2 regions of the Dorea longicatena genome follow, and region 1 is predicted to be linked to the other one. Evidence: predicted binding sites of a transcription regulator. Region 1 holds the regulator's gene; the other holds the start of a gene.

Evidence for each region. The regulator HrcA, encoded in region 1, represses chaperone genes, less so after heat shock. The targets are predictions, from matches to a motif close to TGTTAGCACTCNNNNNNNNNGAGTGCTAACA.
Region 2: a site for HrcA is predicted at 4,048-4,078, ahead of htpG (molecular chaperone HtpG). Genes of this name have one in related genera too.

Annotation. Positions count from the first base shown of each region.
Region 1 covers NZ_CP102280.1:1,145,261-1,153,013, reverse strand. The annotation lists gene dnaK (molecular chaperone DnaK) at 1-503, opposite strand, end outside; gene grpE (nucleotide exchange factor GrpE) at 559-1,170, opposite strand; gene hrcA (heat-inducible transcriptional repressor HrcA) at 1,207-2,244, opposite strand; gene NQ508_RS05395 (glycoside hydrolase family 3 protein) at 2,494-5,043, opposite strand; gene NQ508_RS05390 (ATP-binding protein) at 5,348-6,190, shown strand; gene NQ508_RS05385 (replication-associated recombination protein A) at 6,384-7,703, opposite strand.
Region 2 covers NZ_CP102280.1:2,171,001-2,178,753, forward strand. The annotation lists gene NQ508_RS10360 (DUF4358 domain-containing protein) at 1-317, opposite strand, end outside; gene NQ508_RS10365 (GDSL-type esterase/lipase family protein) at 317-1,141, opposite strand; gene NQ508_RS10370 (DUF5721 family protein) at 1,285-1,764, shown strand; gene htpG (molecular chaperone HtpG) at 1,845-3,905, opposite strand; gene NQ508_RS10380 (ABC transporter permease) at 4,181-7,519, opposite strand; gene NQ508_RS10385 (ABC transporter ATP-binding protein) at 7,542-7,753, opposite strand, start outside.

The sequences.
Region 1 (7,753 bases):
TATACCATGATCTTCTGTTCTTTTTCATTGTCAAGACCATATGCAAGAGCTGCTGCTGTTGGCTCGTTGATGATACGTTTTACATCAAGTCCTGCAATCTTACCTGCATCTTTTGTTGCCTGACGCTGAGCATCGTTGAAGTAAGCAGGTACTGTGATAACAGCCTCTGTTACTTTTTCTCCAAGATATCCTTCTGCATCTGCTTTCAGTTTCTGAAGGATCATTGCTGAGATCTCCTGTGGAGAATATTTCTTATCTTCAATTGTTACCTTGTAGTCGGTTCCCATCTCTCTCTTGATAGAAGAGATTGTTCTCTCTGCGTTTGTTACTGCCTGACGTTTTGCAGGTTCTCCGACAAGACGCTCACCTGTCTTTGTAAATGCTACTACAGATGGTGTTGTTCTTGCGCCTTCTGTGTTGGCGATAACTGTTGGCTGTCCACCTTCCATTACGGCTACACAGCTGTTTGTTGTTCCTAAATCAATACCTATAATTTTACCCATGATAAATTTCCTCCTGTATGATTTTTTATTCTGATAATTGTGAATGTTCTTGTTTCTAATTTGCTACTTTTACCATGCTGTGTCTTACAACTGAATCACGGTATGTGTAGCCCTTCTGAAATTCCTCGGCAACAATATTCTCACCGAAGTTTTCATCTTCCACATGCATCACTGCGTTGTGGAAATTCGGATCAAACGGCTGGCCTACTGCTTCAATAGGCTTAACCTCGATTCCTTCCAGAGTGGTAAGCAGATGTTTATACACCTTCTCCATTCCCTGAACGAACGGATCTTCTTTGTCTTCTTCCTTCACTGCATCCAGACCTCTTTCAAAGTTGTCTACAACTGGAAGAATCTTCTCTATGATATCTTTCGCTCCAACTTCGTACATCTGGGATTTTTCCTTTTCTGTACGTTTGCGGAAGTTATCAAACTCTGCCATCTGACGGGTAAGCTTATCTGTAAGCTCTTCGATCTTCTCGTCTTTTTTATCTTTTTTCTTGCCAAATAATTTTTTGCCAGATTTCTTTTCTGTATCTTTCGCTGTCTCTTCGGCTTCTTCGTTTTCCACTTTTTCAGAAGTTTCTGTTGTCTCGTCTGTATCTGTCTCTGCTTCTTTTGCTTCAGCAGCGGATTTTTTTGCCTCTTCTACAGCTTCTTTTACCATATCTTCCTGGCTTTTTTCCTGCTTATTTTCCAAGGGTTATTCCACCTTTCTATCATTCTTATGGAACATCTGATCCAGTTCTGTCTGGAGACGTTTCATAGATTTTAAAACATGTTCATAATCCATACGTTTCGGTCCGATAATTCCTATCGTTCCCTTCATACCATCACCCAGTTCGTAGGTTGCAGTTACGACACTGCAGTCTCTCATAGTCTGTACCGGAGTCTCATCTCCGATATATACCTGAATGCCGGTATTCTCATCCTGTGCCAGGGTCTGTGTAACCAGTTCGGATAACTGCTGTTTTTCTTCAAATGCACTGATGATTTCCTGTGCGCTCTGGTTATCACTCAGCTCCGGATATTTAAAAATGTTCGTCGCACCGCTTGTGTAGATCTGCATATCATCATCTACATGAATCGCATCTGCAACTGCATCCAGTACATATCCGACTACCTGACTGTGGATTCCTGCCTGCTCCTTTAATCTGGCGATCAATCCCAGGTTGATTTCTTCAATCGACATGCCGTTGAGTGTTGTATTCAGCAGCATATTCAGCTTTAACAGATTCTCATTGCTGATCGGCTCATCAATGTTAATGATCTTATTCTTGATCACATTGCCTCCCAGTACGATGACTGCGATCACCTGTTCCTCATCTACCATAGATAACTGGATGAACTTAATCTTGTTTGAATTGTTCATCGGAGTCGAAACCATCGTTGCATAGTTGGTATTCGTTGCAAGAACCTTTGCTGCCTGTTTCAAAAGCTGATCCATCTTATCTGCTTTGTCAAGCATCTGATCCTGCATCTCATTCAGCTCCTGCTCTTTCTCCTCCATCAGCATATCTACATAGAGCCTGTATCCTTTATCCGAAGGAATACGTCCTGCCGACGTATGAGGCTGGATGATATATCCCATCTCTTCCAGATCTGCCATCTCATTACGGATCGTTGCTGAACTAAGATTCAGATCCGTGTACTTGGAAATCGTTCTGGAACCAACCGGTTCACCTGTCTCCAGATAATTCTGGATGATTGCATGAAGTATTTTCAGTTTTCTTTCACTCATCTCTTCATGATTTATCACCGGTACCTCCTCCTTTCGGTTTCTGGTTATTAGCACTCTTTTTATCTGAGTGCTAACACCTTTCGACTATTAAGATAGCACTCTCACATATTTTTGTCAACACTGTTTAGATATTTTTTAGAAAATGTAAAAAACCTTCTGATTACCACTTCTTTCGAATGCACATCAACGCAAACAGGCAGACTACTTATAATATATTGTCTGCCTGTTAATCACTTTATTCTTTTTCGTTTATATTGTTTTTAACGCAATTCCAAGGATATGTTTTGCACATCTCTGAAGATCCGCTTTGGTAATCCTTCCATTTTTTACGCCGTCTACAATATCCTCTACATTTTTCCTGCACCCTGGCATCTGAAGATCATTTCCTGCCTTAATGCACTGTACACCATCGGAATAGCTGTATTTCCCGCTTTCTGATACCATTCCAAGTGCCGTCGTATCCTGAGACGTATACCAGTCTGTCATAATAAAGCCTTCAAATCCCCATTCATCACGCGCTACATTCTGAAGCATGTCATAATGATTGGCGGCATGCGTTCCATTGATCAGATTATACGATGTCATGATCGCATATGGCTGTGCTGTCTTCACCACAATTTCGAATCCTTTCAGATAGATTTCTCTTAATGCACGTTCGCTGATATGTGCGTTCGTGAACATACGGTTGTCTTCCTGATTATTTGCCGCAAAATGCTTGATCGTCGTTCCATGTCCTTTGTAAGACTGTACACCCTTTGTATCGGCTGCCGCACACAGTCCGGTAAGCAGTGGATCTTCCGAATAATATTCAAAGTTTCTTCCACACAATGGATTTCTGTGAATATTCATGCCCGGTGCCAGCCACAGGTGAATATGAAACTGTTCCATCTCTTCTCCGACAATCTCACCCATTCTCTTGATAAGATCCACATCCCATGACTGCGCAAGTGTCGTCGCAATCGGGATTGCCGTACAGTACTGGTAATAATCCTGCGCTCCTTCCGGCTGCTCTTTCGCAAACGGTGCAATTTCCATTCCGAACTGTTCCCCACCCGGTAATTTATTGCCTTCTTTATCCGTTTTAAAATGTGTCTGTAACCGTAATCCTGCCGGTCCATCTGCAAGGATCAGATTCGGGATTTTCCGCTTCTCGATCAGTGCCGACGTCGTATCCCCTGCTGCTCCCGGCACACATGCAGAAGATGACCCGATTACATTGCCGCCTTCTTCCAGTCGTTCGGTTCCGACACAAAGATCAGCCATCTCTTCTACCGTAAGCTGTGCAACCAATTCTTCGAGTGATGCTGCCCCCTTCTTCACATCCTCCAGTGTTAATATCTCGTCTGGTCTTTTATCTTCCAGCGTAGTACGTATCACTTCATATTCCATGATCTTTTTCTTAAAGTTTTCCGCATAGATCAATATCGGGCGCATAAATGGTGTGTCATCCAGTTCCAGGTCAAAGATTGGGACCATATGGTGAATCTCTTTTACAAATTCCTTATCCTTCATCACATTCTTTAAAAGAACCGTCTGAACTGTTTCATCCAGATCTATGATCGCGGCTACTTCCGTTGTACGTGAACTGTTCCCCACACGAATCGTATACTCGCCTTCCTCCATAACCCATGCTGCATCATAACTGTCATAAGATGCCATATCTTCTGTCGCAAATGTAACTGTTACCACTTCTTTTTCTCCCGGCATGAGAAGCTTTGTCTTGGCAAATCCTGCAAGCTCCTGTGTTGGTTTTTCCATAACTCCATCCGGTGCCGAATAATAAACTTGTACGACTTCTCTTCCCGGATATACCTTACCGATATTCGTCACTTCCACTTCTACCTTTACCAGCTTTTCATCTGCGGTCACTTCTTTGGTCACCAATGAGAAATCCGTGTATCCTTTTCCATACCCAAAGCAATACAACGGCATGATTCCAAATGTATCAAAATAACGATATCCGACATAAATCCCGTCACTATAGTATTCATCATCCAGATTGTCATCGCGGTAACTGAAAGTTCTCGATGACGGATAGTCATCATAAGATCTTGCCCATGTATCTGTTAATTTTCCTGACGGAACTGTTTTAGCCATCAAGACATCCGCCACTGCATGGCCACCCATATTTCCAGTCTGTCCGGTCAGAAGGATTGCCTGCACTCCGGAAATCTTCCGCAATTCTGTCAGATCTATCACGCCTCCTGTATTCAATAATACAACACAATTCGAATAATTTTCCGTCATAAACCGGATGTTCTGCAATTCTCTGTCACTCAGATAATAATCTCCTTTTTCTGCCCGCCGGTCTTTTCCCTCTCCGGAATTTCTTGCAAGCACATAAATGGCCGCATCTGCCTCTTTGATATCTGTCTCTTCGACAATTGGCTGCTCCGGTTCCTGAAACGGATGTTTGAACCCAAGGATTACCGATGGCTCTCCCGTCTCATCTGACATATCTTTTAACTTTTTCAAATATGTTTTCTGCGCCTCTTCCAGATCCCGGTCGTATCTGTCAAGCCAGTCTTCTGTCACGATCTCAAATCCGGCTTCTTCTAATCCCCGTGCGATTGAAACTGTTTTTCTTACATTGACATCTCCGGATCCTGTTCCTCCTTTCACCGTATGTCTGGCTCCCGTTCCATATAATGCAATCTTTTTTATCTTATCTGAAAATGGTAATACACCGTCATTCTCCAAAAGGACCATACATTCCCCGGCCAGATGACGTACTTCATTCTCATGCTCTGTCTCATACTTCTGAATTTCATTTGTTTTCGATGCATAAATCTGTGCCATATATCTTCCTCTTTTCCTATATTATATTTTTCAAATTATAATGCTTCTGTTTCTGATTTTTGTATTTTGCTTGCAGAAATATCAGCTCTGTGAAAAATTTTAACACATTCTTCTGTCATTTTTCCATACTTAACATCCATTATTTCAGATACATTACGGACATCTTAATTGCGGTATTGTAATTATTTTTATTTTTGTTGTTATTCCAACAACATTCTTTTTCTTCTTTATAGTACACTAATACCTGCAAAACAACTGATACCATTTTAAACATATTTCTATTTTTAAGAAAAGGAGAATCATTATGATCAGAAAAATAATCCATATAAATGAAGAAAAATGTAACGGATGCGGTGCATGTGCCAACGCCTGTCACGAAGGTGCCATTCAGATGGTTGATGGAAAAGCCCGATTAATGCGCGATGATTTTTGCGATGGCCTTGGTGACTGTCTGCCGGCCTGTCCGACAAATGCAATCACATTTGAAGAACGTGAAGCGGATGCTTATGATGATGATGCAGTAAAAGCACATCTTGCCGCCAAAGGACCGGAAGCACTTAAGAAACACCTTGATGCAAAAAAAGCACATGCTCACGATAATGATGCACCAGCTCCACATCATGGTGGATGTCCGGGTTCTATGGCTCGTGAAATTCAACACACTGCTCCTCATGGTGGATGTCCGGGTTCTATGGCTCGTTCGGTTGAACACACTCATAATAATGATGCAAGTGCTTCTAATAATATGTCAGGAAGTACACCGACCGCTTACTCCATGGAAAGTCAGCTTCGTCAGTGGCCGGTCCAGATCAAGCTTGCTCCGCTGAGCGCACCATATTTCCAGAACGCAAATCTGCTGATTGCAGCCGACTGTACGGCATATGCATATGGCAACTTCCACAACCAATTCATTAAGAATCACGTTGTACTGATTGGATGTCCGAAACTGGATGCAGTTGATTATACGGAGAAATTAACCGAGATCATCAAGCATAATGATTTCAAAAGTCTTACTATCGTCCGTATGGAAGTTCCTTGCTGCGGAGGACTGGAGCATGCCGCTACAGAAGCGTTAAAAGCAAGCGGGAAGTTTATTCCTTGGCAGGTGGTGACGATTGGGATTGATGGAACTATAAAGGATATTTAATGCATGAAGCGGTCGTTACCCGGAATAGGAGTCACTGTTTGAGCCGTATGGCGAGTTTGACTCCTATTCCGGGTGCTTTTAGAAAATTCTGACGCCCTTATAACTTCTTCATCGTAGAATCTTAGCCCGTAGCAGAATACCAAGTCTTTCTCATGGACCGGGGGTAAACCACGATACTGCATTAAACAGCAACTCACTGATCTTCCCGGATATACCTCATCCACTCTTTAATCTCCTTCTCATGCCCATTCTCGCTTGGTACATAGAATTTTTCTCCGACGATCTCGTCCGGGAGATACTGTTGTTCTACATAATGGTGCGGATAATTATGTGCATATTTATATCCGATGCCGTGTCCCAGTTTCTGGGCTCCTTTATAGTGGGCATCCTGCAGGTGTGACGGAACCGTTGTCTTTGTGCGTTTCACGCTTGCCATTGCATCAAAGATTGCATTGCATGCGGCATTACTCTTTGGTGCAGTTGCTACATACGTGACTGCCTGAGAAAGAATGATCTGTGCTTCCGGCATACCGATTCGTTCGACTGCCTGGGAAGCAGATACGGCAACCGTAAGTGCCATCGGATCTGCATTTCCGACATCTTCCGATGCGCAGATCATGATACGTCTGGCTATGAACTTGATATCTTCTCCTGCGTATAACATTTTCGCAAGATAATACACTGCCGCATCTGGATCGGAGCCACGCATACTTTTGATAAATGCAGAGATCGTATCATAATGATTATCCCCGGTCTTATCGTATTTGACTACACGTTTCTGAATGCATTCGGATGCAACATCCAGTGTGATGCGAATCTTTCCGTCTGCACTTCGTTCTGTTGTCAGGATTCCAAGTTCGACTGCATTCAATGCACTTCTGGCATCTCCTCCGGAAATGTCTGCAAGAAATTCCAGTGCATCTTCATCGATCACTGCCTGGTAACTTCCCATACCTTTTACCGTATCATAGACTGCCCTTGTGATCAGTGTCTTGATGTCTTCTTTGGCAAGCGGCTGTAATTCAAAGATGCTCGATCTGGAAAGCAACGCCCCATTCACTTCAAAATACGGATTCTCTGTCGTTGCGCCGATCAGAATGATCGTACCGTCTTCTACAAACGGCAGCAGATAATCCTGCTGTCCCTTATTGAATCTATGGATCTCATCCACGAACAGGATTGTCTTCTTCCGGTACATTCCCTGCATCTCTTTTGCTTTGTTTATCACTTCTTCCATGTCCTTTTTACCCGCAGTCGTTGCGTTGATCTGGGTAAATTCCGCACTGGTCGTATTGGCAATGACTTTGGCGAGTGTGGTCTTTCCTGTTCCCGGAGGACCGTAGAAAATAACCGAACTTAATTTGTCAGCCTTGATCGCCCTGTAAAGTAATTTGTCCTTTCCGATAATGTGCTGCTGTCCGACTACTTCCTCTAATGTGGTCGGGCGCAGTCTGGATGCAAGCGGTGCCTCTTTTTCCATGTTCTGCTCCCGCATATAATCAAATAAATCCATTCTTTCATCTCCATTTATCTATGTAAATTTTCATTCATCAGATCTGATTC
Region 2 (7,753 bases), 1.0 Mb from region 1:
TTCTCCACATCTTCTACCTGGCTCTTATCTTTTACTTTTACTACCAGTATCTCATTTACACTCATGACATCATCCGGTATATACAACATTGTTCCGGCATAATCGTTGGCATTCAGACCATAATACTTCTTAAGGTCCTGAGAACTTCCCTTTTTCATGCCTTTCAGAGAAACAGATTTTTCAATATTCTTTTGTATCGTATCTACGGATACGGTATTATCTCCCTCTCCGGAAACCAGCAATACCACATAGGCAATCAGTGCGATCACCATCAGATACTTACATGTATTAATAATATCCAGTCTTCCTTTTCTCATTATAATCCTGCTGCCTCCGCCATATGATCTACCCATTTCGTATAATAAGATGGTGACATATGGATCCCATCATCGGCATAATACTCCTGTTTTACCAGATCTGTATTATCGATGAATGTCACTTTTTCTTTTTTACATAATTTTTTCAGTTTTTGATTGAACTTTGGAACATTGGCAAATAAAGGTCTTGTTTCAATCGCCGACTGCGCCGCCGGAAGAATACAATTGACATAAATCTTCGTATCCGGCAGGGACTCTTTCAGATCCTCTATAACATTTTTATATGCTTTCACAAATCCGGACGCATTTCCATTCTGTGCTTCGATATCATTCATTCCATAGGCAAGAAACAGCACTTCCGGCTTCATCTCTTTGGCTTTTTTTATATGTTCCACAATCTTTTTACTGCTGACTTCCGAAACTTCCGTTCCGCGGTCTGCCTGTACATTCGCCTCATCCAGCACTCCGTACTCATATAAGCCCTGTGTGATCGAATCTCCAAGGATCAGACAATCCGCAAACTTTTCGCTTACGGATCTGTTATCTGCTGCTTCTTCCTTCACACGTTCTTCCTCTTCAAGTTTCTGGATTTTTTTATTTACTTTTCCGACATCCGTACGATCCATCTCACTCAGGATCTTCCTGCCTTTCGTTGTGTCCTGCTTTGGATTATTAAGCCTTACTGCTACAACGATTCCTCCAAGCACAATGATCACTGTTGCCAGAATTACTGCAGTCCTAAGCACATGATCCTTTTCTTTTTCCGGAATCTCTGCCGGCTGTTTAGCTTCCTTCTCCTCAGAATTTTTATTATCTATTTCCAAAAAAATTCCTCTCTTCTACATTTCTTTTTGTTGATAAATATATATTCAACTTATTTTACTGTTTTTTCATTCCCATGTCAATTTATATCAATTTTTGTGCTATAATACAGATTACATTTATTTTTATCCGGAGGTTATTCCTTATGAACGTATACCAGTTATCAGCCAAAAATTGTATGTCCCATCTTCTTTTAAAGGATACTTTTGATACATTTCTCTTTATCGAAGGAGAATTCACTACATTTAACAAATTCACCATAAGCGGTTATCTCCAGGAAGACTTCTTCGACGAAAAACTGGAAGAGACTTACTCCCGCTGGGAAAAGATCCGTGACTTCTGCTTCCAGATCATCCGTGGCAAACGCACTCCTCTGAACTTCAAGATTGTCCTTGCTCTCCCGGACGATCAGATTCCTGCCTTCCTGACAGCCCACGGCCTGACCGCTTACCGCCCGGAAGATATTCAGGGACTCTACCTCAATTTCCACTACGATGGAAGCACCCTCCAATGCATCACCGGCACTTCCCTCAAAACCTTTTCTATGGATAAGTCCATCGAAAGAGAATGGGATACCGAAGTAAAATCCATCTTAAAATCCAAAAATATCGAAGGCGAATACTAGAATACAAACAAAAACCATGCAACTATGGATTTCTCTTTCCACAGCTGCATGGTCTTCTTTACTTCAACTCTCTGCCAGACTTACTTCGTAAGCAGCATCATAATCTCATTACTTCTCTTTACAAACGCTGTCATCTCTTCAGGATTCAATGGCTTATGTGCCAGCATTGCCAGATCATACAACTGTTTGCAGATAATACTTGTATTCTCGCTGCCCTTATGATCAACTACATACTGAACCAGCGGATGATTTGCATTCAGGATCAGTGTACTTATTGTACCCATATCCATTCCGCTCATGCCGTACATCTTCATCATTTCCTGCATACGGCGGTTCTCTTCAGATAATGTCATCATAGAAGCTATATTTTCATCTTTTAATTTTTCGATCTTAACATCCAGTTTCTCGTCACCAAGCTCTTTACGGAAGATTTCTACCAGGCTGTCAGATGTCTTCTGGAATGCTTCTTTTTCCTCTTCGGCAACTTCTTCTTTTGCTCCTGCTGTTACATCTGCATCAATTCTCTGGAACTTGATGTTCTGATTGCGCTGCTCTAACTGTGTAATAAACGGTGAATCAATATTGTGGCCGAGGATTACTGCATCCATGCCCTGTTTCTTAAACATATTGATGTACTGGCTCTGCTGGATCTCATCGGTTACATAGTAGATGATCGTCTTGTCTTCTTCTTTCTTCTCTGTGTTCTGATCATCTGCTTTGTTGTCCTCTGTCTTGGCATTCGGATCTTCTACGGTTCCACCATTTGCCTCGATACAGTCTTTCAGTGTCAGATACTTGTGATCCAGATTCTTGAACAGAACCGCGTCTTTCATCTTGTCACAGAACTTTTCATCTTTCAGGCATCCGAACTTGATGAACGGACTGATGTTATCCCAGTATTTCTCATAGTCTTCTCTCTTTGTCTTGCACATTCCGGAAAGCTTGTCTGCAACCTTCTTGGAAATGTATTCAGAGATCTTATTCACAAATCCGTCATTCTGTAATGCGCTACGTGATACGTTAAGCGGCAGATCCGGACAATCGATGACTCCCTTTAATACCATCAGATATTCCGGAATGACTTCTTTAATATTGTCCGCGATAAATACCTGGTTGTTGTATAACTTAATTGTTCCTTCAATAGAATCATACTCTGTGTTGATTCTTGGGAAGTACAAAATTCCTTTTAAATTAAATGGATAATCCATATTCAGGTGGATCCAGAACAGTGGCTCTTTGTAATCCATGAATACTTTGCGGTAGAAGTTCAGATAATCTTCATCACTGCATTCATTCGGATGCTTTGTCCACAGTGGGTGGATATCACTTAATGAAACTGGACGTTTTTTGATCTTTACTTTTTCTTTGGCAGGTTCTGTCTCTACCATTTCTTTCTCGCCGTTTTCATTCTCTTTTTCTTCCATCTTGGCATCTTCGTGAATATGCTCGATTACTTCATCATCATCTTTCAGATCTGCTTCGTCGATCGTCTCATATTCAGGCTCTGCATTTGCCTTGGAAAGGAAGATTTCTACCGGCATAAATGAACAATATTTCTCCAGAACTTCTCTCATTCTATATTCATTAGCGAACTCCAGGCTGTCCTCATTCAGATACAGGGTCATTGTAGATCCGACTTCCTGTTTGTCGCCTTCTTCCATCTCATACTCAGTTCCGCCGTTGCTTACCCAGTGTACCGGTTTTGCGCCTTCTTTGTAAGAGAGTGTATCGATATGCACCTCATCTGCTACCATAAATGCAGAATAGAATCCAAGACCGAAATGTCCGATCATATCATCTTCTGTTGTCTTATCTTTATATTTTTCAAGGAACTGTGTAGCTCCTGAAAATGCAATCTGTGTAATATATTCTTCTACCTCATCGGCTGTCATTCCAAGACCGTTATCTGTAAATTTCAGAGTTTTTTCTTCTGGATTAACCTCAACTTTGATCGCCGGTTTGTAATCATCCGGTAACTGGTATTCACCCATCATATCCAGCTTCTTCAGTTTTGTGATCGCATCACATCCATTGGAAACCAACTCACGTGCGAAAATATCGTGATCGGAATATACCCATTTTTTAATGATCGGGAAAATGTTTTCACTGCTGATTGACAAACTACCTTTCTTTGCTGCCATTGTAAATCACTCCTATTTCTACTTTTATATTTCTATCATATTAGTGACAAAAGATGCCGTATTGCCGACTGGCCCACATCTTTTTGTTACATTTTTCATCTAACAGATATGATAATACTGCATATTTTAAAAGTCAATAGAAAATTAGCACTCTTTTAAAAAGAGTGCTAACAATTCTATGAAATTTATAAACCATTTATAAACTTTGATATTTTTATGATATTTTCGCCGAATATCCTTATATTAATATTATATGTGCCGTACCATTTTTCCGGCTACTCTATGCTTTTCAATGATTCTACCATGTCAATTTTCTTTAACTTGAAATACATTACCCAGTTTACGAATAATGAAAATCCTATCGTAAATAAAAAGCTGTAGATATAACTCGGAAGATAAATGCTTCGTCCAAACATCGCCGCATCCACTTCCACCGTCTGAATTACGAACAGGTGCAGGACTTTACCGAATATCACACCTACGAAAGCTCCAATTAGCGTCAGCAGGATATTTTCCCGGAATACATATTCCGCTACTTCCACATCATAGAAGCCAAGCACTTTCAAAGTTGCAAGCTCTCTCTGACGCTCTGTAATGTTAATACTGTTCAGATTATAAAGTACTACGAATGCAAGCATTCCCGCCGAAACGATCAGGACTATGATCACCAGATTCAGGCTGGCAAGCATATCATCCAGCTGATCCTTAATATCATGCAGATAAGAGATTGTCAGTACCTGATCTTTCGCAAGGATTTTTTCTCCGGCTTTTTTCACCTGCTCTTCTGAATATCCATCCTTTGCCCGGAACATGATACAGTTATATTCTGCTGTCTTTCCATATACTTTCTTATAATACTGCGGCGTAAAATACATGTAATGTCCCATATAGTTCTCACAGATATACGCAATTTTTACTGTGACACCTTTTGCCATACCGTCCTTAAGATTTATCGTATCACCTTCTTTTACATTCAGAAGTTTTGCCGTCTTCTCACTGACAATTGCACCATTGTCTGTAAGTTTGTATGATTCTTTCGTCTTCCTGTCATGGAAATCTTCATATTTTCCGACAATATCCGGATTGCCAAGTACGCACTGATAAACGCTGCGTTTTTTATTTCCCTTTGATGCCGTCACGCTCTGCATCCTCGCATCCATATAAGTCTGAATATCCGTATCTTCTTTCAGATATTCCTTCAACTCTTCTTTCTCTGTCTTTGTTACATCATCCTTGTAGAAAATATGCCCGTCATACAGTTGGATCTCATCGTACTGAATATCTGCGATCTCATATACCGAATCCTTTACCCCATATCCAACCAGCATCAGTGCCATACAGCCGCCAATTCCAAATATCGTCATAAAGAAACGTTTTTTATAACGCATCAAGTTTCGGATTGTTGATTTCCATGTGAAATTCATTCGTTTCCAAATAAATCCAATTCTTTCCAAGAACACTCTTCTTCCCTTTTTTGGTGCCGGCGGACGCATCAGCACAGCCGGTTCTGCAGCCAGTTCTTTATAGCAGGATGCAAGTGTCGCTCCCATGGTACACACGATCGAAGCGACCGATGCCATCACCGCATAACTCATATGATATGGTACATAAATCTTCGGAATATGCGGATACATAATCTCATATGCATAAATGATAATATACGGCAAGATCTTTTCTCCTGTCAGCACTCCCAGAATACTTCCTCCCGCTGTTGCAAGAAACGCGTATCCCAGATACTTGGAAGCAATAGAAAAATTACTGTATCCCAGTGCTTTCATTGTACCGATCTCAATTCTCTGCTCTTCCACCATACGGGTCATACCGGTCAGACTGATCAGAGCAGCAACTAAGAAGAACATCACAGGAAATACTTTTCCGATTGCACGCATACGGTTTGCATTTTCCCCAAATCCATCATATTCTACCAGTGTACTTCTATTGTATACATACCATTTTGGATTTTTTATCTTCTTAATCTGTTCTTTTGCATCAGCAAGCTTTTTCTCACCTTTTGCGATTTCTTCCTCAGACGTCTCTTTTCCGTCCTCATATTCTTTTCTCGAATCGGCAAGTTTGGCTTCATTTTGAGCAATTTCTGTCTCGCCATTTTGCAATGTCTGTTCCTGTGCTTTCAACTCTGCTTTACCGGCATCTAATTGTTTCTGTCCGGATTCTATACTTGCGGCTGCACTGGTAAGCTTTGCCTCACAGGCGTCCAGCTTCGCTTTTGCCTGGTCAAGCTCGGCTTTCCCATTTGCGAGCTTTTGCTTTGCTGCATCAAGTCCGGCCTTCTGGGTCTGATAATCCTGTTCTTTTGCATCCAGTGTCTTCTTGGTCTCCTGCGCCTGCTGCTCCATTACCTGGATCTTCTGTAATAATTCCTGATTCTGGTTGGGATTCTCCTGATCCGGATCCTGTCCCGAACCGCCTGCTGCCTGTGCTTTTAGTGCCTCAATCGTATTCAGAAGAGTCTGATATCCCGCCCAGCCTTTATCCAGTTCGGCTCTGTATGTAACCAGGCCTTCCTCTCCTGCCTGAATCTTTGCCTGCGCTTCTGCATACTGGGAATCATACGCAGCTTTTCCTTGTTCGTACTGTTTCTTTCCCTGGGAAAGCTCTTTCAGTCCATTTTGATACGTCTTTTTCGCCTGATCCAATTCTTTTTGTTTTGTATCTATCGTCTGCTTTGCTGCTGCAATCTGCGACTTTCCACTCGCAATCTTTTCTTTTGCCTGCGAAACCTGCGTCTCTCCATCCGTAATCTGCTTTTTGGCATCCTCAAGCTTCTGCTTCGATTCCGCTTTGCCATCATCCAGCTTTTTCTGCGCTTTCGCAAGTTTTTCATTTGCCTTATCTTCAAGTTCCGACTTCCGGATCTTTCCTCTTTCTTCTGTGATTGCTTCGATTCTCTTTTGGACGGTCTTTACTTTCTCTTTATATGCCTTCGTATAAGCAGTCAGATCTTTTGCACCTGCCACCTGTACGTACATTTCCGTATACACATCCAGATCAAAGGTTTTCTCCGGAACCACTACGAATCCGCTTATCGTACCGGTTCCAATGGTTGTGCTTCCTCGGCTCAGTGAAATGTAGTATGGGGAATTTCCTTTTCCGACTACTTTTAATTCGTCCGTCTTCAATGTATCTGTCACCTTGTCATCTGTTCCGGACTTTAATTTTATCGTCTCGCCGATTTTATAATTCATCTGGTCATCAACCAGACATTCCCCTGCTTTTTCCGGCATACGTCCTTCCCTTACCGTGATCTTATTCATATCCTCCATCGCTGACATCACATGAAGTACATATTGCTTCTTATTCTTTATATTCAGGAAATCTGCACTGTAGGCACCTTCAGCCTTTCCCACTCCCTTTATGTTTCCGACCGCACTTACATCCTCTTTCGTAATTCCAAGCGTACTGACAGCCTTAATGTCCATCAGATCCGATTCATCAAAATACGCATCTCCCGTAATTCTCATAGATGGTTCCGATGCCCGGATTCCAGAAAAGAACGCAACCCCCAAAGCAACAATAAAAAGAATTGAAATAAAACGGCCAAAATTCCGTCGGATCTCCATGTAAAAATTCTTTCGTGTTATCTTTCTTGCCATCTGTTATCCTCACCTCTTTGTCTTACCATTCTATGGTCTCAACCGAAACCGGCTGTGGATTTTCGATGATCTTATCAACCCGTCCGTTCTTGATCTTGATCACCCGGTCTGCCATCGGTGCTATTGCCGAGTTATGTGTGATCAGTATAACTGTCATACCATTGTTCCGGCATGTATCCTGAAGTAATTTCAAAATGGATTTGCCTGTATTGTAATCAAGCGCTCCCGTTGGTT